DNA from 4 places in the Agrobacterium sp. LEGMi-208b genome. Region 1 is predicted to be linked to each of the others. Evidence: riboswitches for the same ligand, from Rfam matches in the RefSeq annotation. Region 1 holds a riboswitch; each other region holds the start of a gene.

Region 1 (7,740 bases):
TCAAGGGAAAGCGTGTCCGGGCTCAGCGTCCCGACCGTGCTGACGGAATGGCCGTTCAGCAGGATCGTCTGCAATTCACCGCTGTCGAGCCGATCGACGGCGGCCCAGCCCACGACCAGCGACGCAGGATCGCGATGCAGGAGCGACATCGTCAGCAGGTCATGCGCCTCCAGCAGAACGATCCTTTTCGGCAGGGCGGGAAGATGTACCTCGCGCCCCGCCATATCCCTCACGGTAACCGGCTGCTCGGCTCCGGCGGGCTGAATGCCGGAAAGGATGCCGGCTGCCGCAAAGGAAATGCAAAAGCCTCGTCTCGTTATGATCACGGCGACATCACCATTTATATCTGAGGCCAGCGAGCACCGTGCGGCCGTTGCCGTACTGGCAATAATACTCGGAACTGCAGGAGGAGTAATAGTCCTTGTCGAGCAGGTTGGTGACGTTCAGTGTCGCCTGCAGCCCCTTGAGTTTCGGGTTCGTTGCTCCAAAATCATAACGAAGTGCGGCGTCAAGCAGGGTATAGCCATCGGCTTTCACCGTATTGGTGTCGTTACTATAGCTGGAGCCGACGAAACGCATCCCGCCGCCGACGCTTAAGCCCTCCAGCGCACCGGAATCGACGGTGTAGTTCGCCCAGAGCGAACCATAGTAGCGCGGCACGGCCTGCGGGCGGTTGCCTATGATCGATGTGATGCCGGATTCGGAAACTTCCGTGTCGAGCAGGGAAACCGCAGCGATAAGTTCGAGATTGCTGGTGAGGTTCCCCCTCGCCTCGAACTCCAGCCCGCGGGAGTGGATCTCGCCCTGTTGTTCATTGAAGCCTGATGAGGCGTTGTAATAGACCACATTCTGCTGGCGAATATCGAAAGCGGAGAGCGTGAACATGGCGTCCAGCCCTGAAGGCTGGTATTTGACGCCCACCTCATATTGCTGCGCTTCCGTCGGCTTGAACGGACTGCCATTGGCGCCAACGCTGGTGGAAGGTTCGAACGAGGTGGAATAACTGACATAAGGCGCAATGCCGTTATCGAAAAGGTAAAGCAGGCCGGCGCGATAGCTTGTTGCGCTGTCGGATCGTTTCAACGATGTTCCGGCAAGGAGATTGTCAGTGTCCTGACGGGCCCAGTCGTGCCGCACCCCGAAAACGCCGCGCAGCCCGCCGATCTCGATCTGATCCTGGAGATAGATGCCTGTCTGGCGAAGCGACTGATCATTGTCGACTGCCGTCATGAACGGCCCGACCGGTCGGCCGTAAACGGGATTGGCCACATCAAGCGGCGTCGCGCCACCCAGCAGATATTCCCAACTGCTGCTTGAGCGCTGAATGTCGAGGCCGGCAAGAAGCGTATGACCGATGGCGCCGGTTTCGAACTTGAATTCAGCCTGGTTGTCGAAGGAAAAGCCTTCAGCGCCCTCAATGGAATGGACAGCCCAGCGGGGAATAATACCCGTCGCGGACATTGGCCCGTTCATCTGGAGCGAACGCATATCGGTATCCACGCCGGAATATCGGAAGTTGGAGCGGATGGTCACCTGGTCATCGAACGTGTGCTCGAACTCGTAACCGGCACCATACTGGGTGCGCCTGAACGCGTCGTAGTTGGGATCCCCGACATTGAGGTCCCGACTGAGGAAACCGGCATAGCCTGCGGGAGCCAGAAACTTCGGATAAAGCGAGTTGAAATAGCCACCTTCCGGATCGCGCTGATAATAACCGGAAACAACGAGCGAGGTATCCTCGTCCGGCTGCCACTTGAGGGATGGCGCAACGCCGAGACGCTTTTCATCCACATCGTCATAGCGTGTGCCGGAGGAACGGCCAACAATGCCGATACCATATTGCCATGTTCCATCCGTGGCGATGGGGCCGGTGGAATAAAGACCGCTCTGAACCCTTCCATCGGTCCCGACTTCGAGTCTTGTCTCGTTTGACTGTACGCTCGATGGCTTGCGGCTGACCTGATTGACGAGGCCGCCGGGGCTCACCTGGCCATAGAGAAGTGCTGCCGGCCCCTTCAGGACGTCGATGCGCTCAAGGAGAAACGGATCAATGGAGGGTGTTCCAAAGGCCTGACCACGTTGAAGTTTCAAACCGTCGAGATAGTTCACATAATTGGTCGCCGTGCCGAACGCGCCGAAGCCGCGCAGAAATACGGAATCGTAACGTGAGTTCGAGTCCCGGTCAGACAACACACCGGCTGTGTAACGCAGCGCCTCACTGACCGTTTGCGGATTCTGGTCGTCGATCTGCTTGCGGGTTACGACGGTAACGGATTGCGGCGTTTCGGCTAAAGGTGTTCCGGTCTTGGTTGCCGACCGAGTGGACTTGGCGACAATCGCAGCGGATGTTCCTGCCGCTGCGGCATTGCCCTGCACGACGATTGTCTCCAACTGCGTGCCCTGCTCCTGCGCCAGGGCGTGGGTTGCCACCAGAAAAGTTGTGGCCGTCAGAATGTTTTTAAAGGAAAGACCTTGCTTCACGAATTCGCCCCCATGGTCGAAGCTTGGGAAATCTGCTAGAGTGAATAAATCAAACGGGACCGTCCTGTCCAGTTAATATGAAGGCGCTGGTCAACTTTTATGTTGGCAATCCTGGTCGACATCTTCAAACAGGTCGGGCACGTGCAAGTGCGGAGGAAATCTGGTGTCGGAAAGAATAAATGCCACAGCGCGGGTCGGTCGTCCCTTGAAGGCGGAACAGAACGCCGCAGCCGAACGGATAATTGACGCTGCGACCACACTCTTTGCTACGCGCGGCTTTGCCGGCACGTCCATGGAGCAGGTCGCGTTGCAGTGCGGGGCAGGCAAGGATACTGTCTATCGCCGCTTTCCCTCGAAAGTCGCCCTGTTCGAGGCGGTAGTGGAACATGCTCATGCCCAAGCGGTGGCGCGGCTGAAAGACTTGCCGATGGCGCAGGGCAACGCTCTTGAGCGCCTGCGGACCCTGATGCGCGAACTGTTACATATCAACATGGAGCCGGACCTCATTGCGCTGAAGCGCATTACCTTCAGTGAAGCTGTCGTGTTCGAAAAGAAAGCACCGATCCCGCCGCAGCCCGATCCGATCATGAACCGGCTCGTCGATGCCGTACAGACAGCGCAGGATGCGGGCATGATTGCAGCTGGGGACGTGAGCCTGATCGCCAGCCACCTCATCCACTGTCTTGTCGCATTGCCCACCTCATCGGCGATGATGGGCAGCGCCGAATTTGATACAAGGCAGTCTGTCGATCTATATTTCGACAGGACCTGGAACTGGCTTTACAGAGGAATATCGGCAGATAGCTAACAGCAGGGCCATCATCTTGTGGAGGGTTCTGGAGCCTGAAATCGAGCGCCCGTTTGTCTGCCGCGCCGCTTTGTGATGTCAAGATCCTGCTTCAAGCTGCTTCCTTCCTTGGTAATAAACAGACTGACCTATTGACCAGTTCGTCATGAATGGTTAATGTTACTTTATAACATAACGAAAGGCTTCACTGTAGAGTTCTCAGCACTGGTGCAGGCGGTTGACAGTGACAGGCGGCAGTGTAGGGTCGCTCCGTCATGGTTCTTCCGCCGCCCGGCGGAAGCTAAGAGGGAATCCGGTTAAATTCCGGAGCTGTCCCGCAACTGTAAGCGGTGAGCCTATCGCCCACGATGTCACTGGCAGCGATGCCGGGAAGACAGGTGAGATGGCCTCGACCCGCAAGCCAGGAGACCTGCCTGACATCATGTAATTCCGTGGTCGGGGGGTGCCATGGGAATGATGGCTGTTTCCGGTCTTCTGCCGGAGACCCGTCATTTTCGACGCCGCCTCGTGAATGAGGCAATGTGACAGACAATACCCATCCCACCCATCGCGAGCCTTCCGTGCCGGAAGCGGTGCTGCTTGTCGCCAAGTCGGCCTTTGCCGCCGCGCCTCATCAGGACATGCAGCGGCTGGCAATGCAGGCCGAGGGGCTTTGCAGTGCGCAGACCGTTCGCATCGCCTTCACGGAGCAGGGAACACCATCACTCCATGAAGCGCTGTTCGAGCTGATCGATGCGGATGTCGGCCATATTCTGATCGTTCCGCTGATGCTGCCGCTGGAGCCCAGTTTTCGCAACTGGATGACCAAGACATTGAAACGATGGCGGGCAGGTGACCTCCGACCATGGCCGTCCCTTTCCATAACAGCAAGCCCCACATCGAGCAGCCTGATGGCACGCCTGCTCGAAGATCTGGCCGCAACGGCGCAGGTGCTTGACCTTTCAGGGCCTGTTCGCCCGGCAGGCGAAGGATCGCTGGTCCCGGCGCAGAAGCGTCGTGTGCTCGTCTGCCAGGGGGCGCCATGCAATTCGGCGGGTGCGGATGTGATCTGGGGTCATCTGCGCAACCACCAGGAACGGCAGAAGCTTCGGATTGCGGGTGAGGGCACCATGACCGCCAAGTCAACCTGTCTTGGCCCCTGCAACCTTGCGCCTGTCCTGCAGGTCTTTCCCGAGGGCACTTATTATGGCGGCGTCACGGAAGAGGCGGTCGATCGCATCGTTGCCGAACACCTGCTGGGTGGCAGCATCGTTGACGATTTCGCCTACCACCCGACCGGCCGCAAACAGCGGCTTCGTAATCTGTCCGAATAGCATGAGAGGAAATAGAATGTCGGCAAAGAGCTTTTCACGTCTGGCCGCGGCCGGGCTTGCGGCCTTGATCACGGGTGTGGGCGCCAGCGCTCTCGCCACCGAGCCCTTGCGCGTTGGCGCCACCTACATCACGAGCGGTCTTGACCCGGCAAAGGGATCGAACGGCTGGGCGCTTGTCAGCCATGGTGTGGGTGAAAACCTCTTCACCGTCGATCGGGAAGGGCGGCTTGTGCCCGGTCTTGCCGAAAAAGCGGAACGCACCGGCGATCTCGGCTGGAAAGTGACGCTGAAACCGGGCCGCGCCTTCTCCGACGGTTCGCCTGTAACGGCGGCTGCGCTTGCCGCCGGTTTCGACCACACATTTGCAACCAACAAGGCGGCGCTGGCAACGGGTGGAAAGCTGGATTTCAAGGCAACTGATGATCTGACGCTGATGATCACGACGCAAAAGCCGGTAGCCTTTCTTCAGGCGCTCTTTGCCGAATGGCCGCTGATCGCCTACAAGCCTGCAACCGACGGGAAGGCGCTGTTCACCGGGCCGTATCAGATCGCGGATTTCAAGGCGGATACATCTCTGACGCTTACGCCAAACACCCATTTTGCCGATGCGGATGCCCGTTCTTCGGTTGATTTTCGCAGGTTCGGCGATGCGCAAAGCATGACGCTGGCGCTGGAAGCCGGTGAACTGGACCTTGCCTTCGGTCTGCCGTCAGAGGTCGTAAGCCGTCTGAAAACAAATCCGGATTTGACGATCAAGTCTTTCCCCGTCGGTTATCAATATCTCGCTTTCCTGAACACAACGAGGCCGGCTACCGCCGATATCAAAGTGCGCCAGGCGCTCGATCTTGGCTTCGACCGCAGGGAACTGGCTGCCGCCATCAATGGTGGTGAACCCGCGACCGGCGCTTATGCCGCCTATTTTCCCTTTGCCGGGAAAGAGCAGCGGCAGACCGATCTTGCGAGAGCCGAAGCGCTTCTCGATGAAGCCGGCTGGACGAAGAATGCGGCAGGAAAGCGTGAGAAGAACGGCACGACGTTGCGCCTTCTCGCCATTACCTATCCGCAGCGCCCGGACCTCGTCACCATGCTGCCGGTGGTCAAGGCTCAGCTTGCCAGAATAGGCATCGAACTCGATACGAAGGTCGTGGAGAATATTCAGGACGTGGCTGCTGCCGGCGAATTCGACATCGCTCTCTGGGCGCAGCATACCGCCCCGAACGGAGACCCGGCCTTTTTCCTCAATTCGATGCTGCGCAGCGGCGCCTCGCTCAATTATGCGAAATACGCCTCGCCTGAGTTCGATGCCATTCTCGATCGTTTCGCGACGGCTGGCGATGCGGGCGAACGCGCCACGATAGCCCTTGATGCGCAGACGAAACTGTTTGCGGATGTTCCGGCATCCTTCCTGGTCTCGCCCGTCTGGTATGTCGGCCTTTCGAAGCGGCTGCAGAGCTACGAGCCGTGGGGCTCCGATTATTACGTCCTGCGTGCCGATATCGGCGAGGCGAAATAGGCTCGATGCGATTGCTCCGGTTCGGCATATATTCCGTGGTGGGAATGGTTGCGCTTTCATTCGCATCCTTCACGCTCATCGCATGGATGCCCGCCGATCCGGTGCAGATTGCCATTCGGGTGTGGAACCTGACGGCCACGAGTGAAACCGTTGCAGCGCTGCGGGAAGGGTGGGGGCTCGATCGCCCGCTCATCCTGCGTTATCTGCACTGGCTAGTGGATTTCGTGACCGGCGACTGGGGACGATCCATCCGTACCGGCGAATCCGTCTTTGCGGAATTTATCGAGCGTCTGCCTCTCTCGCTCATGCTCGGTATTTCCGGCCTTCTCCTCGCCATTGCCGTCGCCGTACCGCTCGGTTTCAGCGCTGCGGCGCGGCCGGGCGGCATTGCTGATCGTGCCAGCCGGGCATTTTCGGTATTTGTGCAGGCTGTTCCCGGTTTCTGGCTGGGGCTTGTCCTGCTCTGGCTCCTCGGCGTCCAGTTGCGCTGGATTCGTCCGTTCAGCACCGACATCACCGCAATCGTTCTGCCCGTCATCCTGATCGCCTGCCATTCGGCCGCCGTCTTTGCTCGCATCTACCGCCGCGACATGATCGAGACCACACGACAGCCGTATTTTCGCACCGCTCTCGCCAAGGGGCTTTCACACCGGCAGGCGCTCTTGCGTCACGCGCATCGTGGCGCGTTTTATGCCCTGCTTTCGGCGGTGCGCTCGGAGGCGGGGTGGGTGATCGGTTCGACGGCGACCATGGAAATCCTCTTCAATCTCCCCGGCATCAGCCAGTTTCTCGTGCAAAGCATCGCGGTGCGCGACCAGATGGTGCTGCAGGCCTATGTGATGGTCATCGCGCTTTGGCTGCTCTTCATGAACCTGATCGTGCAGCTGTTTCAGCGCCTTCTGGATCCACGGCTCGTCTGATGCTCCGGTATTTCGCGCTCGCCGTCCTGGCCCTTTTCCTGCTCCTCAGTGCCCTTTGGCAGCCCTATGATCCTGACGCCGTGGATATCCTAGCCCGCCATTCCGGTGTGACGGCGCAGCATCTGCTGGGAACCGATCATCTCGGCCGCGATCTTCTTTCGCGCCTCATGGCGGGCGGATGGCGCACCGCGCTTGTGGTTCTGTCGGTCGGCACCATCGCCTTTACCGGCGGCACCTTGCTCGGCGCCGGCGCTGCGGTGCTGGGCGGCTGGCAGGAGAGGGTGGTGCTACGCTGTTGCGAATTCTTCATCACCGTTCCGACGCTCATCATAGCCCTGACGGCGGCGGCGATTTTTGGGCTTACACCGATGACGGTCGGGCTGGCGCTTGGTCTTGCCGGCATCGGCCCGACGGCTCTGCTTGCCCATTCCCTCAGCCGGCGCGTGCTTGGGCAACCCTTTGTCCATGCCGCACAGGCGCTGGGCGTTCCGCCCTTGCGGATGGTCCTGCGCCATCTTCTGCCGAATATCCTGCCGCTGATGATAACCCATACCGGAAATCAGGCGGGTTTTGCCGTCACCGCCTATGCCTCGCTGGCCTTTATCGGGCTTGGCGCGGACCCTTCCAAACCGGACTGGGGCTCGATGTTGTTCGAGTATCGCGTTTTCATCTTCGATCATCCAAGCCTGATGATCTGGCCCGGCA
Region 2 (7,740 bases), on a different replicon from region 1:
CCGGTGAGCTTTTAGGTCGCTGCCCGGAGAACCTGTCCGGCGCCAAGCGGTCTGAAATTAATGCGTACACCTCGGTAAGCCAAGCCAGTCTTAACTGGCTCGGATTTTATCATGGGCTTCACGTTCGTCTACTGTAGAGCGCACCTCAAGGCTAATCGTCGTAGCCCAATCGATTAAAACGTGAAGATGGTTTTTGATTAATCGTCTTCGTGGACAACCTTTTCGAAGTCCACACTGCTATCCGTTCCTCTCGATGACGGATATGAGAAGCGACCAAACGCGCTGTAACCTTGACTTCTCCAGAAGCCAAGCGCGCCAGGCGTTTTCGCATCGGCATGAAGATATGTGGCTAAGTATCCGACTTTGCGCGCCTTGCTCTCGAGAGCCTTCACAATTAATGATCCTAGCCCTTTCCTTCGGGCGCGTTGTTCCACATAGACCCTGACGATCTGACACACCTTCTCCACGTCACTGTAACGATCTCGCAAGCGGTCCATCGTTGATGGCTTTCTTTCCAAGTCATAGAATCCTCCAGTTGCGACGATGCGCCCTCCGGCGCCTTGGACGATGAGAAAACGTCCGCGCATCTCATCTGAAAACCAGTTCTCGGTGCCAGCGCTCAGCAGCGAGTCCAGATCGGCGTGCCAAGTTGGCGTGTAATCGATCTCGTAGACTTCATTGATCATCCGTAGGCAGAAAGCACGCGCTTCCGCTCTTAGCTCACTTCCGGCCTCCTCTGTCAGCCATACCAACGACGGGCCATCAATAGGCATTCATGTGCTCCCTTGACCATGGCCGTAACGGCGGCAATTTTGGGTATAACAGCGTCAATTGCCACACTGTTTCATAACGCTCATCTCTGGTGCGACGTCTCAACAAACCCGGCGATGAAATCGACGGCGTCGTCGCCATTTCTTAATCCGAGATGGATGCTTTTTTGTATGCCGTCCGGACCAATACGGACGGGGCGGACACCGAGCGCTGCCGCTTCCCGACGCACCAGCCAGTCGGGAATGGCGCTGACCCCGCGGCCTGCCGCCACGAGTTGGAGCATCATTTCTGTCGTTTCGACATTTCTGTGGTGACGCGGACGGCAATTGGCTGGCACCAGAAATTGCGTGAACACATCCAACCGCTCCGGCGGGACAGGATAGGTGAACAGTGTCTCATCAAGCAGGTCCGCGGGTTCGGCATGGCGTTTCTGCGCCAGAGGATGGCCGGCGGGAACGGCAAGCACCAGCTCATAGTCGAACACCGGACGATAGTGGATGCCGGGCGCCTCGATGGGGTCGGGCGTGATCAGGATATCGATCTCATATCCCGTCAGCGCTGACACACCGCCGGAGGCAAATGAGGTCGTCAGTTCCAGACCCACATCCGGCCATTCCATGAGATAGGGCTTTGTCACTCCCATCAGCCACTGGTGGCAGGGATGGCATTCCATGCCGATCTTCAGCGAGCCCCTCTGGCCGTGGCGATAATCCGACAGGACATTCTCGGCCCTCTCAATTTGGGGGAGAACACGCTGCGCCACCGTTACGATGTAGCGACCGGCCTCGGTGAGACGGAGGTTACGACCGTCTTTCTCCCACATCGCCACGCCATAGCGCTCTTCGAGCTTGCGGATCGTATGGCTGAGAGCGGACTGGGAGACATTCAGCCGCTCCGCCGCCGCCGTCAGGCTGCCCAGGCGATCAACTTCACGCAGAATCGACAGATGTTGCCTGTCCAGCATAGTTATGCCCGCCCATGGTCAGGTGGGACGCTCGCTCCCGGCGCATCATCGTGCACAGAAACCGGCCGGTGGTTCATGTCGACCGCGACCATGGTGAAATGTCCGGTGGCCGTAATGTGCCTCTCTCCCGTTAGAAGATTTTCCGACCAGAGTTTTGTCTCGATGGACATCGAACTGCGGCCAACGCGCTCTACCCGTGCCTGCGCCTCAACGATTTCACCGATCTCGATTGTTCTCGCAAAGTCGATGCGTTCGGATGAAGCAAGGACCACCAGCTTGCCGGAGTAGCGCGATGCGGCAACGAATGCGGCTTTGGTCATGTAAGAGATTGCTTCGCCCCCGAACATTCGACCAGCGCTGTTGGCCTGATCCGGGAAGACGATCTCGACCATGGCAACGGTATCTTTGATATCCGGGGCTTCCGCTGGAACGAGCTCGGGCAACGCGTAGATCGCGGCCACTTCATCCTCCGGAATCGCGACCATGTGGAAAATACCGCGCGTACAGGTGTGCCGCTGACGGCTGACAATGGTTTCCGCCACCATTTCGACTTCAACGGTAAGGGAACGGCGACCGGCCTTGACTGGTCTTGCCGCAAATTCGACGATGTGACCGATGCGTGCGGGCTGTTCGAAATCGATGCGCTCACAAGAGGCGGTCACGAAAGGGACCCTCCCAAATCGGGTAGCCGCGATGAACGCAGCGCGATCCATGAGAGCGAGGCCGGTGCCCCCGAACAGGGTGCCGTGATGGTTGGTGTCGCCCGGAAAGACGATATCTATGAGCTTGGTTGTTGAGCCGTGCTGCTGCATGGGCTTGTTTATATTTGTCATCGGCGCTGCCATCAGGTTGTGGCAGGGCAGGAACATGACGCAGAAACGATGGCACGGGAATGCCGGTCGCGAAAGCGGCACTCCGGGACACCCCGCCCGTGGACGTTATCTATCGCGGCAGGTCTCCTGGCTTACGGGTCGTCGCTCCTGTCCGTCTTCCCGAGGCAGGCCTCAGTGACTTGAATGGACTTTCGCTCGCCGCTTACAGTTGCGGGGGCAGCTTCGGCTTCAGGCAAAGCCCTCACCGAATTCCCTCTTAGCTCCGGACTTTCGTCCGCAGAACCACGATAGTGAACCAATGTCGCATGCCGCTGACGTGGTCAAGGCGTCTGTTGCAGTGATGTGGAGGAAGTCGACGTCCGGTTGTTCTCGCTTCTGTCGTCTCTCCGGCTTGTCGAGAGAAAACAATTCTCGCGTCCAATCATGAACATCGCTCATGCTTCAATGAGATAATACCAATTTTTCCTGAATGATGGCTCAGGCATAAGACAGGGACGGCTCTCGACGACGGAGGGTATGAAAACTGCCGACGGAGAGAACCAATGGAGCAATCGATGCAGGTTCGATCTCGGAACGAGGACGCCAGATCGCGATGAACACAGACTTCACCTTTACGATTAAAAGCATTCCCTTCGATGAGGACTATCGCCCCTCGGACAATACGCGGGCCACGACAAATTTTGCCAATCTCGCAAGAGGCGAGAACCGGCGGGACAACCTTCGAAACGCCTCGAGAATGATCGACAATCGTTTCAACGCCCTGGCGCATTGGAATAACCCGAAAGGCGATCGTTATTCCGTCGAACTCGAAATCATTTCGGTTGAGATGGCCATTGGTGCTGGAGGGAACCATGATGCCTTCCCTCTGATCGAAATATTGAAAACGAACATCGTTGACCGAAAAAGCAACGAGCGCATCGAGGGCATCGTCGGGAATAATTTCTCCTCCTATGTCCGAGACTACGATTTCAGCATCGTGCTGCCGGAGCATAATAAAAACCGGCCTGAATTCAGCATGCCGGAGAATTTCGGCGATCTGCACGGGAACCTGTTCAAATGTTTCCTGAACTCAGATGCTTACAAAGCGCACTTCAAAAAGCCGCCGGTCATATGCCTGAGCGCATCGAGCAGCAAAACATATCGCCGGACCGGAAATCAGCATCCTGTTTTGGGGGCAGAATACCAACAGGATGAAATGTCTTCGACGGATCTCTACTTCCAGAAAATGGGGCTGCAGGTTCGCTTTTTCATGCCGCCGAATAGCGTTGCGCCTTTTGCCTTTTATTTTCTCGGCGATCTGCTCGATGACTACACTAATCTGGAGCTCATCAGCACCATCAGCACGATGGAGACGTTTCAGAAGATCTACCGGCCGGAGATCTACAACGCAAATTCCGCGGCGGGTGCCTGTTATCGACCAAATCTGAAGCACCAGGATTATTCACTGACTCGCATTGTCTACGATCGTGAAGAGCGTAGCCGCCTGGCTGTCGAGCAGGGAAGGTTTGCGGAGGAGCATCTCATAAAACCGTACAAGACCATTCTCGAGCAGTGGTCTGCCAATCACGTTCGCTGACGAACCAAAAGCATAAGGTGGCCTATCATGAAAACACTGTTGCCAACGTCAACCGCCGGCAGCTTACCGAAACCCTCATGGCTTGCAGAGCCTGAGAAGCTCTGGTCGCCCTGGAAACTGCAGGATGAAGAATTGGTCGAAGGCAAACAGGACGCTTTGCGTCTGTCCCTTGACGATCAGCGACAGGCCGGCATCGATATCGTAAGCGATGGTGAGCAGACGCGCCAGCACTTCGTCACGACGTTTATCGAGCACCTCGACGGGGTTGATTTTGAAAAACGCGAGACCGTCAGAATCCGGGATCGCTATGATGCGAGTGTCCCGACGGTCGTCGGCGCCGTGTCTCGTCAGAAGCCTGTTTTCGTTGAAGATGCCAAGTTCCTGCGTCAGCAGACCAAGCAGCCTATCAAATGGGCCCTGCCGGGGCCGATGACGATGATCGATACACTCTTTGATGCCCATTATAAAAGCCGGGAAAAACTGGCCTGGGAATTTGCCAGGATCCTCAACGAGGAGGCCAGGGAACTGGAGGCTGCGGGCGTCGATATCATTCAGTTCGACGAGCCCGCATTCAACGTCTTTTTTGACGAGGTAAATGACTGGGGTGTTGCTACTTTGGAAAGGGCGATCGAAGGGCTCAAGTGCGAAACTGCCGTCCACATCTGCTATGGCTACGGTATCAAGGCCAATACGGACTGGAAAAAGACTCTGGGATCGGAATGGCGGCAGTATGAGGAAACCCTTCCCAAACTGCAGAAATCCAGGATCGGCATGATCTCCCTGGAATGCCATAACTCGCATGTCCCGATGGATCTCATCGAACTGGTCCGGGGCAAGAAGGTGATGGTCGGGGCCATCGACGTCGCAAGCAACACCATCGAAACCCCAGAAGAAGTGGCCGCCACCCTGCGAAAGGCCCTTCAATTCGTCGATGCCGACAAACTTTGCCCATGCACGAACTGCGGCATGGCACCGCTGTCCCGTCGTGTGGCGCGCGGCAAGCTAAATGCTCTCGCGGCGGGCGCGGAAATCGTCCGAAAAGAACTCGCGGCGTAGCGTTGGCTGAGCCGGAGGAGGCTGACATGACTATGGTGAATCACCGCTTCGACATTGTCGACAAGGCCGCGTTTTGCAACGGTATGTCGCGTCTCGGCTCTGCGGTCACCGTCGTCACTACCAGATACGGCGGGAAGCGTTACGGCTTCACCGCCTCGGCGGTTTGCAGCGTCAGCGACACGCCGCCAACGCTTCTCGTCTGCATCAATCGCGCCAGTTCGTGTTTTCATGCTTTTGAGAATGCGCGCCACTTCTGCGTCAATACGTTGATGCCTGGCCAGGAAGCTATATCGATCCATTTTGGGGGAAAGACGCCAATGGAGGAACGGTTTTCGCTTGGCGAATGGAAAGATGGCCTCACGAGTGTTCCGATCCTGGCCGACGCCTCGGTCAGCTTTGAATGCGAGCTGATCAATGCCGTCGACGAAGCAACTCACCGGATCATTTTCGGACGAGTGATCGACATTCGCGAGAGCGAAGAGCAGGCAACGCTGCTCTATTGCATGCGTCGTTATCTCAAGGGATAGCGGATACAGGCCGTCGCGCCACCGTCGCTCCTACGCTGCGGCACGAAATAGTCCGATAGGGTCGCACAACGCGGTTGCGATGATCGCAAGTTAAAATTAGATCCTGCCCGTAACCAAAAACACAGCCCGCTACCAAGCGGGCTTTCTGCGTTCGGGCAGGCCGGGGATTTAAGGCCTCGAGCCGCCGTATCAAAATTATCTGTAAGCGCAATAGAGGACGGTCGGAGAAAGGCTAAGCGATTGGACAAGGGCGCTAATGATGTCGCTATCGATCACGTCCCCTGAAATGACGACATCAATGGTAATTGTTTGATCAGTCGAATTGACGCGCCGTGCAAGCGACTTCACCGCCAGTTGATGATCTCCGGTCTGCGCCATCAGACGCGCTCGGACCTCTGCCTCATTTTCAGGGGCCGTACGAACCTCGATCGTATGCTGTTGTGCGGCAACGGGACGATGAGGCACGAAGCGCTCGACAAGTCGGACCAATTTCGGGGAGGCCATGTTGATCAGCAGGATAAGGAGCGTGGCTTCGGTGGCTTCAAACAATCTTCCATAGCCGGCCAAAACACCGATTGCGCCGGTCGCCCATACGGTTGCCGAGGTGCTCAAGCCGCGAATATTAAGTCCGTCGCGCATGATCAAACCAGCACCAAGGAAGCCTATTCCCGTGACGACCTGTCCGCCCATGCGAATGTCTTCATTGACCTCCAGAATAGCCGGCAATGCGCAATAAGCTGCGGCGCCAAAAGCCACAAGCGCATGGGTTGTCAGCCCGGTGGCACCTTGTCGCCACTGTCGCTCAAGGCCGATGACCGTTCCAAACACGACAGCGGCAATCAGGCGAGCCGAGATCGATAATGTGTCGTAAAGCCAGGGAATGAAGTCGTTTATCACGAGTGTCACCGATCGATTTTGAGTGCACTGTAAATTGAAACTCCAGATTGCCAAAAAGCGTTTTAGCACAAAACGGGACTGGAACTGACAGATGGAAACAAATTGGTTTCCAGTTTTTCTGAATTATAGCGACCTGGGTATGTATTCTTGCCCTTCCGATGACAATTGAGGCACAGTGCCGGAAACGGAGATGCGGAAACTGGCGTTCAGTGTGTTTCCAAGCGCTATCGGGGAGAGGAAGCAATGTTGTCATTTTTGCTCAGCCTTCGGTATGTCATGGGGCTTGCGTCCATCGGCGTGATCGCAGCTTCTTTTCTTATGTTCTGGGAAGGATTGCTGGCCATTGGCAACGCCTTTGTCCAGATGCGCGTAAATCCGGATCAGGCAATCGTCGCCGCAGTATTGCAAGGCGTGGACAAGCTTCTATTCGCTATCGTCCTCGTGATTTTCGGCTGCGCAATTACGGTCGGCTTTGTCGCCAGCCCAACCGCACACTGGAGAGCGCAACTGCCTCGCTGGATGCTCATTGAAGGCGTCGCCGAACTCAAGAATCTCTTCTTTCAGATGATTATTCTCTATCTCGTCGTGCATTTCGTGACGCTGGTAGCAGAACTGGAGGAGATGCCTGACTGGAATGCGCTGGTGTTACCCGTTTCCATCCTGCTCCTCGCGGCTGCCATGAAAATCATAGCGACGGCATCCGCACACTATTCTCCCGGCGATGTAGAGGCAACGAAAGGCGAAAGCTCTTCTCTTGAGAGGGGGAAATAACTCGTTACTTCTTGGAGTTGTATCTTGCTTTTTTTACGTTACAGCTAATACATCAGTAAATGGAATTGTGAATGAATGCGGCTCCAACTGCCTGCATTCCTTAGTTTTCAACGTGCATTTGCGGTTTTCCGCATAGACTCTATGTCCGAGTAGATAGCCGGCGAGTTACTTGCCAGCTAGAGTGGTAGAGTGTGAGTTGAATGCGTCAGTATTACTTTATCCTTATCCTAAAGTTGAGATGGCTTTGCGGGGCTTTGTTATTCTCGGCGATTTCTTTTGATCTCAACGCACAGTCACTTCAAAGCGTAGAGGTTCTTCCAGTACAATTGATGAATGTCTCTCCGA
Region 3 (7,740 bases), on a different replicon from region 1:
AGCCGCATAATGAATTTGAAAAGGTGCTTTCGGGAAGTTCGACACAGGTCGCCGCTTTCGATACGCATGACAAGAGCGCGCTGGAAAAATTCCAGCACTTTCTCCATTCCAGCCCGGCGGCCGTGCCGCTTATCGTTCTGGTGCTGTCGCTGATTGTTTTCGGCCTGCTCCTCGGCGGCAAATTCTTCTCGGCCTTCTCGCTGACCCTCATCCTGCAGCAGGTCGCAATCGTCGGTATCGTCGGCGCGGCGCAGTCGCTGGTCATCCTGACGGCGGGCATCGATCTCTCGGTCGGCGCGATCATGGTTCTCTCTTCCGTCATCATGGGGCAGTTCACCTTCCGCTACGGTTTGCCGGCGGAGCTTTCCATTCTCTGTGGCCTCGCCGTCGGCGCATTCTGCGGCTTCATCAATGGCGTCCTGGTCTCGCGCATGCGTCTGCCGCCATTCATCGTCACCCTCGGCATGTGGCAGATCGTGCTGGCGACCAACTTCCTCTATTCCGCGAACGAGACGATCCGCGCCCAGGATATCGCCCAGCAGGCGCCGATCCTACAGTTCTTCGGCGCCAATATCCGTTTCGGCAACGCGGTCTTTACCTATGGCGTCATCGCCATGGTTCTGCTCGTCGCTCTGCTCTGGTATGTGCTGAACCGCACAGCCTGGGGCCGCCATCTTTATGCTGTCGGTGACGATCCGGATGCCGCCGAACTTGCTGGCGTCAACGTCAAGCGCATGCTGACGACCGTCTACACGCTGTCCGGTCTCATCTGCGCCTTTGCCGGCTGGGCCCTCATCGGCCGCATCGGCTCGGTTTCGCCGACCGCCGGTCAATTTGCCAATATCGAATCCATCACTGCGGTGGTTATCGGCGGCCTGTCGCTGTTCGGCGGGCGCGGCTCCATCATGGGCATGATCTTCGGTGCCCTGATCGTCGGTGTCTTTTCGCTCGGCCTCAGGCTCATCGGAACAGACCCGCAATGGACCTATCTGTTGATCGGCGTCCTCATCATCATGGCTGTCGCAATCGACCAGTGGATCAGAAAGGTAGCAGGCTGATGGCAAAAGAACCCATTCTCACAGCACGCAATCTCGTCAAGCGCTACGGTCGCGTGACCGCCCTCGACCACGCCGATTTTGATCTCTATCCGGGCGAAATCCTGGCCGTCATAGGTGATAACGGCGCCGGAAAATCTTCGCTCATCAAGGCGATTTCCGGTGCTGTAACACCCGATGAAGGGGAGATCAGGCTGGAAGGCCAGCCCGTGCAGTTCCGCTCGCCGATCGAGGCGCGCAAGGCGGGTATTGAAACCGTCTACCAGAACCTCGCCCTCTCGCCGGCGCTTTCCATAGCCGACAATATGTTCCTCGGCCGTGAAATCCGCAAACCCGGCATTCAGGGCAGCCTGTTCCGGGCGCTGGACCGCCCGGCCATGGAAAAATTCGCTCGCGAGAAACTGTCCGAGCTCGGCCTGATGACGATCCAGAACATCAATCAGGCGGTGGAAACCCTCTCCGGCGGCCAGCGTCAGGGTGTGGCCGTGGCGCGTGCGGCGGCCTTCGGTTCCAAGGTCGTCATCCTCGACGAGCCGACGGCAGCACTCGGCGTCAAGGAAAGCCGGCGTGTTCTCGAGCTTATTCTCGATGTACGGTCCCGTGGCCTGCCGATCGTCCTGATCTCGCATAACATGCCGCATGTCTTCGAGGTTGCGGATCGCATCCATATTCACCGGCTGGGCAAGCGCCTGTGCGTCATCAATCCGAAGGACTATTCGATGTCGGATGCCGTCGCCTTCATGACCGGTGCCAAGGAAGCGCCGAAGGAAACGCTTGCCGCATGACGCTGAAGCTTGAAACTATCGCCGAGGATGTTCTTCGGCGGGCAGAAGGTAAGTCCCGTTTTATCGTTGCCATTGCCGGTCCCCCTGGGGCCGGCAAATCCACGCTCGCGGACGCCCTTTGTGATGCTTTGCTCACGCGCGGCGAGACGGCCGCCGTTCTGCCGATGGACGGCTTCCATATGGATAACGGTATTCTTGAGGAGCGGGGGCTGCTGTCGCGAAAGGGGGCGCCCGAAACTTTCGATGTGCGCGGTTTCCTCGATATAGTTTCGGCTGTTCGTAAAGGCGGGCAGGAAGTCCTCGTCCCGATTTTCGACCGTTCCCGCGAAATCGCCATTGCGTCCGCCCGCGCTATCGTACCGGAAACACGTTTCGTCCTTGCCGAAGGCAACTACCTGCTGCTGAACGAAGCGCCGTGGACGACGCTTTCCGGGAGCTTCGACCTCACCATCCTTGTGGGTCCCTCTGTCGCGGTGCTGGAAGAGAGGTTGCGCAACAGATGGTTGGGCTATGGTCTCGATGCCGCTCAAATCCACGCCAAACTATTCGAGAACGATCTTCCCAATGGAAAAAGGGTGATCGAAAACGCCCGTCCCGCCGATATTCGCATCGATATATGGGAATAGATTAACGCTTTTCCGTTCTTCAGCCGTAACGCGCATTTGCCGTTAAGCCTTTGTTGACCATGTGTTGAATCTTTTTGATCCACAGGGTGGGGCTTTTGTGTGTCTATTCATTGACGCGAAAATTTCCTCATATACTATATGTGGTGTTCGAGGTTCTTCCGATTCGCAAGGATTGGGAGCTAAGACGGGAATTCGGTGCGTAACGCCATCCAGGCGGAGCAAGGCCGAAACTGCCCCCGCAACTGTAAGCGGTGAGCATCGTTCCGATTTGGGCCACTGGGGCTGAAAGCTCCGGGAAGGCCGGAATAGATGTTGTGACCTGCAAGTCAGGAGACCTGCCTTGAGCGCAAACGTCCACGGGCGGGGTGTCCGGAGGAAGGTGTATGACGCAAATGATTTGCGTTCGCCCTTTTCTGCCCCCTCCAGAACAAGCTTCGGGGTGAAGTCATGCCAGTGCATTTTTTTGAGTTGCTACGCTCGTCGGCGTAGAGAGTGATTTTCTGCGGCTTGAAGATCGCCAGGAAAAGGGAACCCGGTTTCCGCCTAGAATGCGACGAACTCTCCAAGCTGCACGTTTCGCCTGAATGACAGATCCATCGCCACCCGATTGCGAGTGCAATCGGCAATGTTGAGCCGTGTCCTAAATCGGCTTCGAAAGGGAAATTATGACCGTCACCGTTTACAGCAAACCCGCCTGCGTCCAATGCACCGCCACGTACCGCGCCCTCGACCGCATCGGCGTTCCCTATGAGATTGTCGATATTTCCGAGGATGCTGACGCGCTCGATCACGTCCGTGGCCTTGGTTATATGCAGGTTCCCGTGGTCGTCGCCGGCGAACGCCATTGGGCGGGTTTCCGGCCTGACATGATCGGCTCGATCAGCTGAGGCGGTGGGGCGATGGGCCTGATCGTCTATTATTCCAGCCGCTCTGAAAACACCCATCGTTTCCTTCTGAAACTGGGACGGCGATTGTTTCGCCTGCCGCTCGGCGCGGAGGATGACGTGCCTCAGGTATCGGAGCCCTATGTGCTCGTTACCCCCACCTATGGCGGCGGCGGCACAAAAGGGGCCGTGCCGAAACCGGTGATCCGGTTCTTGAACGATCCCTCCAACAGAAATCTCATTCGCGGCGTCATCGCGGCGGGCAACACGAATTTTGGCGCAGCTTTCGCATCCGCCGGAGATATCGTCTCGCGCAAATGCGCAGTGCCGTTTCTCTATCGCTTCGAGCTTCTCGGCACGGAGGAAGATGTCGCCAACGTCAAACATGGATTGGAACGATTTTGGACACGCTGACCTCGAGCGCGCTGCGCAAGGACGCCAAACAGCCGGTAGCCGCAAGCCAGAAACCGCTCGATGCGGCCCTGGACTACCACGCACTGAACGCGATGCTGAACCTTTATGACGAGAACGGAAAGATCCAGCTCGACAAGGATCGCCTCGCCGCCCGGCAATATTTCCTCCAGCACGTCAACCAGAATACGGTGTTTTTCCATAACCTCAGGGAAAAACTCGATTATCTGGTGACGGAGGGATATTATGAGCAGGAGGTGCTGGATCAGTACTCCTTCAATTTCGTCCGCGACCTCTATGACGAGGCTTATGCCCGGAAATTCCGCTTCCCGACCTTTCTCGGCGCCTTCAAATATTACACCTCCTACACGCTGAAGACCTTCGACGGAAAACGTTATCTCGAGCGTTATGAGGATCGCGTCTGCATGGTGGCGCTGGCTCTCGCGCGCGGTGACGAACAGCTTGCCCGCGACCTGATGGACGAGATCATTTCCGGCCGCTTCCAGCCGGCGACCCCGACGTTCCTGAACGCTGGCAAGAAGAGCCGCGGTGAGCTGGTCTCATGTTTTCTGCTGCGCGTGGAAGACAATATGGAAAGCATCGGCCGCTCCATCAATTCGGCGCTGCAGCTTTCCAAGCGCGGCGGCGGCGTGGCGCTGTCGCTCACCAATATTCGCGAATTCGGAGCGCCGATCAAGCAGATCGAAAACCAGTCTTCCGGCGTCATTCCTGTCATGAAGTTGCTGGAAGATTCGTTTTCCTACGCCAACCAGCTGGGTGCACGCCAGGGCGCCGGCGCGGTCTATCTGCACGCCCACCACCCTGACATCATGCGCTTTCTCGATACCAAGCGTGAAAATGCCGACGAAAAGATCCGTATCAAGACCCTGTCGCTCGGCGTGGTGATCCCTGACATCACCTTCGAACTCGCCCGCAACAATGAGGATATGTACCTGTTTTCGCCCTATGATGTGGAGCGGGTCTATGGCGTGCCATTGACGGAGATTTCGGTTACCGAAAAATATCACGAGATGGTCGCCGACAGCCGCATCCGCAAGAAGAAGATCAAGGCGCGCGAATTCTTCCAGGTGATCGCCGAAATCCAGTTCGAGAGCGGTTATCCCTACATCATGTTCGAAGATACGGTGAACCGCGCCAATCCGGTCGCCGGCCGTATCAGCATGAGTAATCTCTGCTCGGAAATCCTGCAGGTCAGCGAGGCGAGCGAGTTCAATACCGATCTCTCCTACAGCCACATGGGCAAGGATATTTCGTGCAATCTCGGTTCGCTCAACATCGCCTCGGCGATGGATTCGGCCGATTTCGGCAAGACCATCGAGACCTCCATCCGGGCGCTGACCGCGGTGTCGGACATGAGCCATATATCCTCCGTTCCCTCGGTGGAAAAGGGCAATGATGCCAGTCACGCCATCGGGCTTGGCCAGATGAACCTGCACGGTTATCTGGCACGCGAGCGCATCTTTTATGGATCCGAAGAAGGTATCGACTTCACCAATATCTATTTCTACACGGTGACCTATCACGCCATCCGCGCCAGCAACCGGCTGGCGGTGGAAAGGGGCCAGAGCTTCAAGGGCTTTGAGAACTCCAAATACGCCTCGGGCGACTATTTCGACAAATATACCGACCGGGAATGGTTGCCTGCGACGGAAAAGGTTCGTGAGCTGTTCGAAAAGGCCGGCATTGCCATTCCGACACAGGAGGACTGGAGGGCTTTGAAGCAGGAGGTCATGGCATCAGGCCTCTATAACCAGAACCTGCAGGCCGTGCCGCCCACTGGCTCGATCTCCTATATCAACCACTCCACCTCTTCGATCCATCCGATCGTCTCGAAGATCGAAATCCGCAAAGAGGGCAAGATTGGCCGCGTTTATTACCCGGCTTCCTATCTCTCGAACGACAACCTCGAATACTACCAGGATGCCTACGAAATCGGACCGGAAAAGATCATCGACACCTATGCGGCGGCCACCCAGCATGTCGATCAGGGCCTGTCGCTGACGCTGTTCTTCCGCGATACGGCGACGACGCGTGATATCAACCGGGCACAGATCTACGCCTGGAAGAAGGGCATCAAGACCATCTACTACATTCGTTTGCGCCAGATGGCGCTGGAAGGCACGCAGGTTCAGGGCTGCGTTTCCTGCACGCTCTGATTTGAGGGACAAGAGAATGAACATCGCCGTAAAACCTGCGTCCCGCATCCGCGCGGTCAACTGGAACCGCATCGAGGACGACAAGGACCTCGAAGTCTGGAACCGCCTGACCTCAAACTTCTGGTTGCCGGAAAAGGTGCCGCTTTCCAACGACATCCCCTCCTGGGGAACGCTGAAGCCGGAAGAACAGAAGTTGACGATCCGTGTCTTCACCGGGCTGACATTGCTCGACACCATCCAGAACGGTGTAGGCGCCGTGCGGCTGATGGCGGATTCGGCAACGCCGCATGAGGAGGCGGTGCTTTCCAACATATCCTTTATGGAGGCCGTGCACGCCCGTTCCTATTCATCGATCTTCTCGACGCTCTGCCTCACGCCTGATGTTGACGACGCCTATCGCTGGTCGGAGGAAAACGAGTTCCTGCAGCGCAAATCCGCCCTCATCATGCGGGAATATGACAGCGGCGATCCGCTGAAGAAGAAAATCGCCAGCGTATTTCTGGAAAGCTTCCTGTTCTATTCCGGCTTCTATCTGCCGATGTTCTGGTCAAGCCGCGCCAAACTTACCAACACGGCGGATTTGATCCGCCTCATCATCCGCGACGAGGCCGTGCATGGCTATTATATCGGCTACAAGTTCCAGCGGGCGGTGGATCGGCTCGGTGAGAAGGAAAGACAGGAGATCAAGGACTTCGCCTTCGATCTGCTTCTGGAACTTTACGACAATGAGGCGAAATATACCGAAGACCTCTATGACGGCGTCGGCCTGACGGAGGACGTCAAGCAGTTCCTGCACTACAACGCCAACAAGGCCCTGATGAATCTGGGTTACGAGGCGCTGTTTCCGGCCGAGGCCTGCCGGGTCAATCCGGCGATCCTCTCCGCCCTCTCGCCCAATGCCGACGAGAACCACGACTTTTTCTCCGGCTCCGGCTCGTCCTATGTCATCGGCAAGGCGGTTGCCACCGAGGACGAAGACTGGGATTTCTGAAGCAGGGTATTTCGGCGGGAGCCCGCAAAACTATTGCGGGTTCACCACCTGGCTCGCAAGCCGGAAAGGGCTGGAGACGGTGGCGCCGATCGCATCGAAAACGAAGGCTCCGGCACTGTTGATGTCACCCCCGCGCCTGCTTGCCTCAAGTTGCGGCACCATGGAGGCCAGTGCCGCATAGCGGTCGTGGTTGAGCGGGTCCGAGGCTTCCAGATTGGAAATGTCGACGAATTGCACGCCCTCCTTGAGGGCGGCTTCCTGCACCTGGCGGTCGGTGACATCCAGCGCGCCGATACGGGTGATGTCCGCACCGAGGATGGAGGAGGCTTTGAGCGCACGGTCGTCCTTGGAGACGAGCACGGTGAGCGGCGGGTTGAGCCGTCCAACCACTTCGATCTGCTTGCGGAAGACATCGGCATCGATGTCAGGCGCTGCCAGCACCACTTGCAGCTTGGCGATCACGTCATTCCTGCCCTGCAAGCGCAATTGCCGCAGCGCCTCCATGACCAGCCAGCCGCCCATGCTGTGGCCGAACACGACGACGCTTTTCTTCGGGGTCTGCCGGGTGAGGTCGATCAACATCGATGCCAGCGCATCGCGTGAAAAAGTCGCGGACTCCTTGTCGGCCACATAACCGGCGACAGTGGCCTGTGACGGCCAGGAAAAGACCAGCGGCACGCCGTTCATATTGGCATCTGCCGCCATCTGCGCCGCGCGGAACAGGGCTTCCTGATAGCTGTAATTATAGCCATGTACAAAAAGCGCGATCTGTTTGCCGGAGCGGGCTATGTCGCCAAGATCGGCATTGAAG
Region 4 (7,740 bases), on a different replicon from region 1:
CAAGCTCGAGCAGGCGATTGCGTCCGATCTCGGCGGTTACGACAAGTTCAAGGCCGATTTCATCGCTGCCGGCACCACGCAGTTCGGCTCCGGCTGGGCATGGCTCTCCGTCAAGAACGGCAAGCTTGAAATCTCCAAGACCCCGAACGGCGAAAACCCGCTGGTTCACGGCGCTGATCCCATCCTCGGCGTCGACGTCTGGGAACACTCCTACTATATCGACTACCGCAACCTGCGTCCGAAGTACCTGGAAGCCTTTGTCGACAACCTCATCAACTGGGACTACGTCCTGGAGCGTTACGAAGCCGCCGCCAAGTAAGGCTTGCGGAAAGCGTGGCTGCTGATTGAGGCAGCCTCCTCCCGCGCGACGTCATCCTCGGCCCTGTGCCGAGGATCTGCTCCGTTTCTCAAAACGCGACGTGGCAGATGTTCGGGACAGGCCCGCGCATGACGACACAGTGGAAATATCCGCACATTTCAGACGCCCGGCTTCAAGCCGGGTGTTTTGCATTTGTGATATGGCGATACGGCCTGTCGGGTTTTATTGTCACAAGCCTGTCATCCGCCGGGTTTATCGCGGCGCATCATGACTGAAAAAACCTTCCCTCTCTTCTCCTTCGGCATCGTCGCCGATCCCCAATATGCCGATGTCGATCCCCGTCCGGATATGGGCCGTTATTACGCCGAGAGCCCGAAAAAGCTCGCAGACGCGGTCGCCGCCTTCAACCGCGAAGATCTGGCTTTCGTGGTGACGCTGGGCGACATCATCGACCGCGGTTTTGACAATTTCGATGCGATCCTTGCCGTTTACGACGGGCTTCGCCACCGCTCGGTGCTACTGCCGGGCAATCACGACTTCGCCGTCGCCGCCGAGCATTTGCCTGATATCCATGCCCGCCTCGGCATGTCCGCCCCCTGGCATGATTTCGCCATCGGCGATGTCCGCTTCGTGGTGCTTGACGGCAACGAGGTCAGCCTTTTCGCCCCGCCGCCCGGCGATCCGCGCCGCGCAATCGCGCAGGAGCGGTTGAAGGGTCTCAAGGATGCGGATGCGATCAATGCGCAGGATTGGAACGCCTCACTCAGCGACGAGCAATTCGAATGGTTGCGGACCGTTCTGGAAAAGGCGGATGCGGCGGGCGAAAAAGTGATCGTGCTGTGCCATTATCCCGTCTATCCGGAAAATGCCCACAACATGTGGGACGCGCCGCGCATCCTCGATCTCCTCGGCTCCCATCCGTCGGTTGCCGCATGGTTCAACGGCCATAATCACGAGGGCAATTACGGCCTGCTGGGCACCACCCACTTCGTCAATTTCAAGGGCATGGTGGATACGCCCGACCAGAACACCTTCGCCATCGCCGATGTCTTTGCGGACCGGATCGTCATTCGCGGTTTCGGACGCGAGGAGAATAGGGTGCTGGAGTATTTGCGGTAGAAGTGCTGCTGTGCTGTGATGCCGGACCTATCTCGAAGCCCTCATTCCTGTGCTTGTCACAGGAATCTAGCCAGCCCAAGTCCTTGGGCTGAAAGGACTCCTCTCGTCGCGCAGACGCGCGTCGACTGGATTCCTGTGACAAGCACAGGAACGAGGGCGGAGAGGGGTACTTCGACACATAACAGAGGCTGCGAGCTGCACTAAATCTCGTGCTCGTCGCACACTGCCAGCTCAATCTGCCGCGCGTTCCGGAGTTCCGTTTCCCAACTGGTTGCTCTGCCAGCCGCTCATCCACAATTGCCGCAGCTTCTCACCTTCCAGCTTGAAGAAGCTGCCGGTCGTTTCGCAGTCCAGCACCCGGTCCGAACGGAAATTGCGGATCGCCTGCCGCAGCTCGCACCAGGCGACGATATTAACTGTCTCCGAATAATAGATCACCGCAATCGGCCGAACCCGCCGCTGCGTTTCAGCGCCGCTTTCGTCGCGATAGCGCATGTCCAGCCGTTCCTCATCGCGCACCGCCCGCCGGACCGTCGCAAGATCGATGCCGGCGGGGGCAGGCGCGATGCTGCCCCAGGCATGCAGGGCATTGGCGGAAAGTGTCTTCGACAGTGGTTCGGGCAGGGAGGCGGCGATCTTGTCGCTGACCTTTCTTGCGGCCTGCCGCAATCCGGTATCGCCGGTGCGGGCGACCATGGCGAGCGCCAGCACGATCGCCTCCGTCTCCTCGATGGAGAACATCAGCGGCGGCAGGTTGAAGCCGGGGCGCAGGATATAACCGACGCCGCGTTCCCCTTCGATCGGCACGCGCATGGTCTGAAGCGCTGCTATGTCGCGATAGACCGAGCGCGTGGTTACCTCCAGCGTCTCGGCAATGGTCTGCGCGGTGACCGGCCGGCGCGCCACCCGCAGGATCTGGATGATCTCGAACAGTCTCGATGCCTTGCGCATTGCCGTTTTCCCGGTGGATTTGCACATGCAACTGACACAACGCTGTCAGTTGACCTTTCCTATAAATGAAAAAACACATTGAGAAACATGCGCTTTCCCTGATGTGTCGTGAACCGTTTTGGGAGATACTGACATGAGCTATGCCGAAAATCTCTGGCTTTTCTTTCTCGTCCTGTTCGGCATCATCATCCTGCCAGGCATGGATATGCTGTTCGTGCTGGCAAGCGCGCTGACGGGTGGCAGGAGAACCGGCCTTTCCGCCGCAAGCGGCATGAGCGCCGGCGGCATCGTGCATTCGCTTTATGGCGCCTTGGGTGTCGGCATGCTCGCGGCATGGATGCCGTCGCTGTTCCTGCCGCTTCTTGTCTTTGGCGCCACCTATATGATCTGGATCGGCATCGGCCTGATGCGCAGCGCGATCGTCGTGAATGGCGACGAGGCCGAGGCAAGCGCTTCGGTCAGAAAAGCCTTCTGGCGGGCGGTGCTGACCTGTCTTTCCAATCCGAAGGCCTATCTCTTCATGATGGCGATCTATCCGCAATTCCTCAAACCGGCCTATGGCCCGATCTGGATGCAGGGGCTGGTGATGGGCGCGATGGTGGCGGTAACGCAGTTCACCGTCTATGGCGCCCTGGCGCTGACGGCGGATAGGAGCCGGGCATGGCTGGTTTCCTCGCCCGCCGCCACGATCTTCATCGGCCGCGCCGCCGGTTTCATGCTGATTGCCGCAGCGTTGCTGACGCTGTGGGAGGCCTTGTCTTAGGCTTCTGTTTTCACGATGGAATTCACCGCAATGTGACTTCTTTTCGCCATCGGGAAAGGGCATCCTCGCGCCGTTCCATCTAGCGCCCGGTGTCCCAGCCGGAATCAAGGAGAGTGCGCATGAAACTGAAAACCATCACGGCGGCCATGCTGTTCGGCTGTCTTTGCGCCGGAGCGGTCTACGCTGCCGGCGAAGTCGAAAAACGTGAAGGCTTGATGAAGCAGATCGGCGGCTCCATGGGTGCGCTCGCCGCCATCTCCAAGGGCGAAAAGCCCTTTGACGCCGATACCGTCAAGGCCGCCGTAACGACCATCAGCACCAATGCCAAGGCTTTCCCCGACCAGTTCCCAGCCGGCACCGAGACCGGCAGCGCGGCTGCTCCCGCCATCTGGGAAAATTTCGCGGACTTCAAGGCCAAGGCCGCCAAGCTCGGCACGGATGCGGACATGGTTCTCGCCAATCTCCCCACCGATCAGGCCGGCGTCGCCACCGCCATGAAGACGCTCGGCGCCGATTGCGGCACCTGCCACCAGACCTATCGTCTGAAGAAGTGATCCAATGATTCTGGAAACGCCGCTTCCCGGCGGCGTTTTCCCGGCGCGAAAGACGCCTGACCGGGTCAGGTGAGAATGGGGAGAGGGGTATGTCTTCCATCTGGACGAAACTCGTGGGCGGGGCCGTGGTCGCGGCCATTGCGGGCTACGGCATATTCGCCTGGGTCACTGCGCCTGAGCGGCAGGCGCCCAGCCACTGGGTGAGCCTTGGCGAACCGGATCTCGCCAATGGCGAAACGCTGTTCTGGGCGGGCGGCTGCGCAAGCTGTCATGCCGCGCCCGATGCCAAGGGCGAGGGGCTGTTGACGCTTTCGGGCGGGCAGGCGCTGAAAAGCCCCTTCGGGACCTTTCATGTGCCCAATATTTCCTCCGATCCGCAGCATGGTATCGGCGGCTGGACGCTGGCGGAATTTGGCGATGCGATGACGCGCGGGGTGGGCAAGAACGGCGAACATCTCTACCCGTCCTTTCCCTATGCCTCCTATGCCCGCATGACGCAGAAGGACATCAACGATCTCTTCGGTTATCTGAAAGCCCTGCCGGCCAGCCAGAACGATGCGCCGGATCACGAGTTGCCGTTCCCCTTCAACCTGCGCATGGCGCTGGGCGGCTGGAAGTTCCTTTATTTCGATCCCTCGGCGCGGCCCCGCGTCGAGCTTGCCAATGCCAATGCCGAATTGCTGCGTGGCCAATATCTGGTGGAAGGACCCGGCCATTGCGGCGAATGCCACACGCCCCGTGATGCGCTCGGTGGCTTTGTGAAGGATCAGTGGCTGGCCGGCGGTCCCAATCCGGAGGGCGAAGGCCGCATTCCGGACATCACCCCCGGCTCGCAAAGCATCGGAAGCTGGGCGGAAGCCGATATTGCCAGCTATCTGGAAACCGGCTTCACCCCGGAATTCGACAGCGTCGGCGGCTCCATGGTCAAGGTGCAGCAGAACATGGCGCATCTGACGGCCGAAGACCGCGATGCGATTGCCGCCTATCTGAAGGCGATACCGCCGCGGTAGGGCCTGATACCTCTCCTCCGTCATCCTCGGGCTTGACCCGAGGATCCACCACCACGCCAGCCCATGGATCCTCGGGTCAAGCCCGAGGATGACGAACGAGAGGTGGGTAAGCGCCATTGACTCCCGTTCGCGCCCGGCAGATAACAATCCTGTGATGGTTCCTTCCGGACGTTCCGGAAGGTGAAAAGGGAACACGATAGGGAGCAATCCTCATTCGTGGCTGCCCCCGCAACTGTGAGCGGAGAGCCTGAAACGAAATGCCACTGGCAGCCCTCTTGCCGGAAACCGCGGTTTCCAGGGCGAGGCTGATGCCGGGAAGGTGTTTCAGGTTTTGACCCGCAAGCCAGGAGACCTGCCATCGCGGAAATGTCCATGCCGGCGGGGTGTCCGGAAGAGCGGAATGTCAGGGTGGCAAGATCAATGCTCCCTGTGTCAGTCTCGTATCCCCGTGGTGAAGTGTATCGCATGCGGTCCTGCGGCTTGTGCCGTTCGGCCGCGTCCAAGGGCGCGGGGTCGCGCCGGAGAGGGGTCACCATGTCCATCAACCAGAATACGGCCAACGCCGCCGTATCCGCAAAAACGGGCAGCTTCGCGCAATCGCTGACGGCGATCGTGCTTGGCCTGTTCGTCGTCGGTTTTGTCGGCTTTTCCCATGTGGAAGCCGTGCACAATGCCGCGCATGACACGCGCCATGCCAACGCCTTCCCCTGCCATTGAGGGGAAACGGCATGTCATCTTTTCGCAATATCGTCTTTACCGCCGTTCTCGTCGGTATTCTCGGCGGTTTGGCCGTGTCTGCCATGCAGTCTTTCGGCACCACGCCGCTCATCCTGCAGGCGGAAACCTATGAGAGCGCCGGCGAAGCGCCCCATAGCCATGATGCGCCGGCGCCCGGTGCCGCGGTTCCCGCCCATGAGCATAATGATGAAGCCTGGGCCCCGGCCGATGGTTTCGAGCGCACCGCCTATACCGTCGCCGCCAATGTGCTGACCGCCATCGGTTACGCACTGGTGCTGACCGGTCTCATCTCACTGCGCGGCACCAATACCGGCTGGCGTGAAGGCCTTCTCTGGGGCGTCGCCGGTTTTGCCGCCGTCATGCTGGCCCCGATGATCGGCCTGCCGCCGGAACTCCCGGGAAGCCCGGCCGCCGCGCTTGAGGCACGGCAGATCTGGTGGCTCGCAACCGTTGCCGCGACCGCGGGCGGCATTGCGCTCATCGCCTTCCGCCGCGAACCCTGGGCGGTTCTGCTGGCGCTGGTGTTGATCGTCGCGCCGCATGTGGTGGGCGCGCCCCTGCCGCCGGAAGGCGAACATGCGCTGGCGCCGCTGCCGCTCGAGCGTCAGTTCATCGTCGCCGCCACCATCACCAGCTTCGTCTTCTGGGCGCTGATCGGCACGTTGAGCGCGTTTTTCCTGAAGCGCTTCCAGCTGGCTTGAAACCATGCAGGACGCAGCGCAATGGAGTGAGGAACTCGATGCGCTGCGTTTTGCCGTTCCCGGTCACGGCGCTTTCTGCGCCGTGCACCGCCTTGCCTTCAAGGCGCTCCTTGGGGCAACACCGGGTCGCGAGGAGGCTCTCGCCTGTTTTCATGATCACGAGGCTGCCTTTGTCGCTGCGGCGCTCAGCAAGATAAACCGTTCAAATTTGCCCGCCGGCCGCAGCCTGCATCTGAATAGCCGCGATATTCGCCGTGCGATCGCGGGTGAGGGCGATGCCTCGGCGGCGCGGGTGTGCCGGGTGCTTGATCGGGGGTAGTCATCGCTGTTCTCACCTCCGTCATCCCGGCCTTGAGCCGGGATCCAGTCAGCCCAAGTCCTTGGGCTGAAAAGACTCTTTTCGCCGCGCAGACGCGCGTCGGCTGGATTCCGGCTCAAGGCCGGAATGACGGAGAGAGCATATTAAAGACGGCCAAGGCCGGTCCGCCTCACCCATGCTCCGCCGCAAAAACCTGAAGTTCCGCCTCGGCTTCCGGACCAAAGAGGCCGAGGCTTTTCAGAATTTCCACCGCGAAACTGACCGGCGCGCTGCCGGCCGCCGTGATGATGCCGCCATCACTGACCGCTTTCGGCTGATCGCGATAAAGCGCTTCACCGCGATAGGCCGGATAGGCCTTGTGCGATGCCAGCGCATTGCCGGTATGGGCGACATCGTTCAGCACCCCCGTGCCGCCGAGCGCGCTTGCCGCCGCGCAGATGCCGGCGACCAGCCGGTCCCTGTCGCGAAACCGCTTGACCAGCCCGCTAAGATCGGCAGCCGTTCCCTTTTCCCAGCTGAGACCGCCGGGAATGACGAGCGCATCGATGTCAACGGGATCGAGCGCGTCATAGGATGTGTCCGGCGTCACCTTCAGTCCGCCCATCGAGGTCACCGGCCTGCCATCAGGCGTGGCGTGCACGATCTCGACACCGAGATAGCTGCGCGCTGCCGCAGCAAGCAGCGCCGGCTCCCAGTCTGCAAAATCCTGCGCCAGCGCAATGGCGATCCGTGTCATGGCCGTCTCCGTTGGTTTTAATCAGGCGATGGACTGCATGTAGCGCATGCCGGTGACCGGCCGCGGCGCGAAATCCATGTTTTCGTAGAAACGATGCGCCGCGACATTGCCTGTTGTGGCGCTGACGGAAAGATAGTCGCAGCCCAGCCGCTTGGCGATATCGCGGGCGCGGGACACCAGATGCTGGCCCGTGCCATGGCCGCGATGGCCATCGCGCACGAAAAGATGATGCAATTCCATGCCGCGCCGGCCTTCCTGCGCCCTGTAGAGCGGCAGAAGCAGGGCGTAACCGATCAGCGCGCCATCGGCTTCAGCCACCAGCCCATGCACCCAGGGAAGCGGCCCGAACAGGTCGCGTTCCAGCTTGGCCGGCGTGATCGCAGCCGCATCGCCATGGTAGGAGGCAAGCAGCGTGATCATCTCGTTGAGTTCGGGCAGATCGGTCTTGCGCGCGCCGCGAATGATGACGACGGGCGGTCTTTCCAGTGTAAGGGAGCTATCTTCGGTCATTTTTTCGGTCCTTTGGTCTT

The links. A riboswitch is a leader RNA that binds a small molecule or an ion and turns the genes downstream of it on or off. The one in region 1 is predicted to bind cobalamin.
Region 2: it holds a riboswitch for cobalamin, as region 1 does, so the genes downstream of both, AC5YUO_RS09640 (acyl-CoA thioesterase) here and AC5YUO_RS21790 ((2Fe-2S) ferredoxin domain-containing protein) in region 1, are expected to answer to the same signal.
Region 3: it holds a riboswitch for cobalamin, as region 1 does, so the genes downstream of both, nrdH (glutaredoxin-like protein NrdH) here and AC5YUO_RS21790 ((2Fe-2S) ferredoxin domain-containing protein) in region 1, are expected to answer to the same signal.
Region 4: it holds a riboswitch for cobalamin, as region 1 does, so the genes downstream of both, AC5YUO_RS03415 (CbtB domain-containing protein) here and AC5YUO_RS21790 ((2Fe-2S) ferredoxin domain-containing protein) in region 1, are expected to answer to the same signal.

The regions. Positions count from the first base shown of each region.
Region 1 is NZ_CM183446.1:1,588,325-1,596,064, forward strand. It holds gene AC5YUO_RS21775 (ABC transporter substrate-binding protein) at 1-326, opposite strand, end outside; gene AC5YUO_RS21780 (TonB-dependent siderophore receptor) at 334-2,481, opposite strand; gene AC5YUO_RS21785 (TetR/AcrR family transcriptional regulator) at 2,645-3,289, shown strand; cobalamin riboswitch at 3,527-3,720, shown strand; gene AC5YUO_RS21790 ((2Fe-2S) ferredoxin domain-containing protein) at 3,811-4,602, shown strand; gene AC5YUO_RS21795 (ABC transporter substrate-binding protein) at 4,619-6,115, shown strand; gene AC5YUO_RS21800 (ABC transporter permease) at 6,121-7,035, shown strand; gene AC5YUO_RS21805 (ABC transporter permease) at 7,035-7,740, shown strand, end outside.
Region 2 is NZ_CM183445.1:1,986,766-1,994,505, forward strand. It holds gene AC5YUO_RS09630 (GNAT family N-acetyltransferase) at 198-773, opposite strand; gene AC5YUO_RS09635 (LysR family transcriptional regulator) at 854-1,735, opposite strand; gene AC5YUO_RS09640 (acyl-CoA thioesterase) at 1,738-2,604, opposite strand; cobalamin riboswitch at 2,668-2,870, opposite strand; gene AC5YUO_RS09645 (DUF1852 domain-containing protein) at 3,161-4,144, shown strand; gene AC5YUO_RS09650 (methionine synthase) at 4,172-5,200, shown strand; gene AC5YUO_RS09655 (flavin reductase) at 5,227-5,727, shown strand; gene AC5YUO_RS09660 (MgtC/SapB family protein) at 5,923-6,624, opposite strand; gene AC5YUO_RS09665 (YqhA family protein) at 6,868-7,395, shown strand; gene AC5YUO_RS09670 (efflux RND transporter periplasmic adaptor subunit) at 7,596-7,740, shown strand, end outside.
Region 3 is NZ_CM183445.1:1,524,761-1,532,500, reverse strand. It holds gene AC5YUO_RS07615 (ABC transporter permease) at 1-1,058, shown strand, start outside; gene AC5YUO_RS07610 (ATP-binding cassette domain-containing protein) at 1,058-1,840, shown strand; gene AC5YUO_RS07605 (nucleoside triphosphate hydrolase) at 1,837-2,466, shown strand; cobalamin riboswitch at 2,600-2,823, shown strand; gene nrdH (glutaredoxin-like protein NrdH) at 3,132-3,353, shown strand; gene nrdI (class Ib ribonucleoside-diphosphate reductase assembly flavoprotein NrdI) at 3,366-3,764, shown strand; gene nrdE (class 1b ribonucleoside-diphosphate reductase subunit alpha) at 3,752-5,938, shown strand; gene nrdF (class 1b ribonucleoside-diphosphate reductase subunit beta) at 5,955-6,929, shown strand; gene AC5YUO_RS07580 (alpha/beta hydrolase) at 6,960-7,740, opposite strand, start outside.
Region 4 is NZ_CM183445.1:676,907-684,646, reverse strand. It holds gene AC5YUO_RS03445 (superoxide dismutase) at 1-319, shown strand, start outside; gene AC5YUO_RS03440 (metallophosphoesterase) at 587-1,438, shown strand; gene AC5YUO_RS03435 (helix-turn-helix transcriptional regulator) at 1,670-2,389, opposite strand; gene AC5YUO_RS03430 (LysE family translocator) at 2,523-3,152, shown strand; gene AC5YUO_RS03425 (c-type cytochrome) at 3,272-3,706, shown strand; gene AC5YUO_RS03420 (c-type cytochrome) at 3,796-4,716, shown strand; cobalamin riboswitch at 4,855-5,090, shown strand; gene AC5YUO_RS03415 (CbtB domain-containing protein) at 5,251-5,433, shown strand; gene AC5YUO_RS03410 (CbtA family protein) at 5,445-6,155, shown strand; gene AC5YUO_RS03405 (hypothetical protein) at 6,160-6,474, shown strand; gene AC5YUO_RS03400 (type 1 glutamine amidotransferase family protein) at 6,644-7,210, opposite strand; gene AC5YUO_RS03395 (GNAT family N-acetyltransferase) at 7,232-7,720, opposite strand.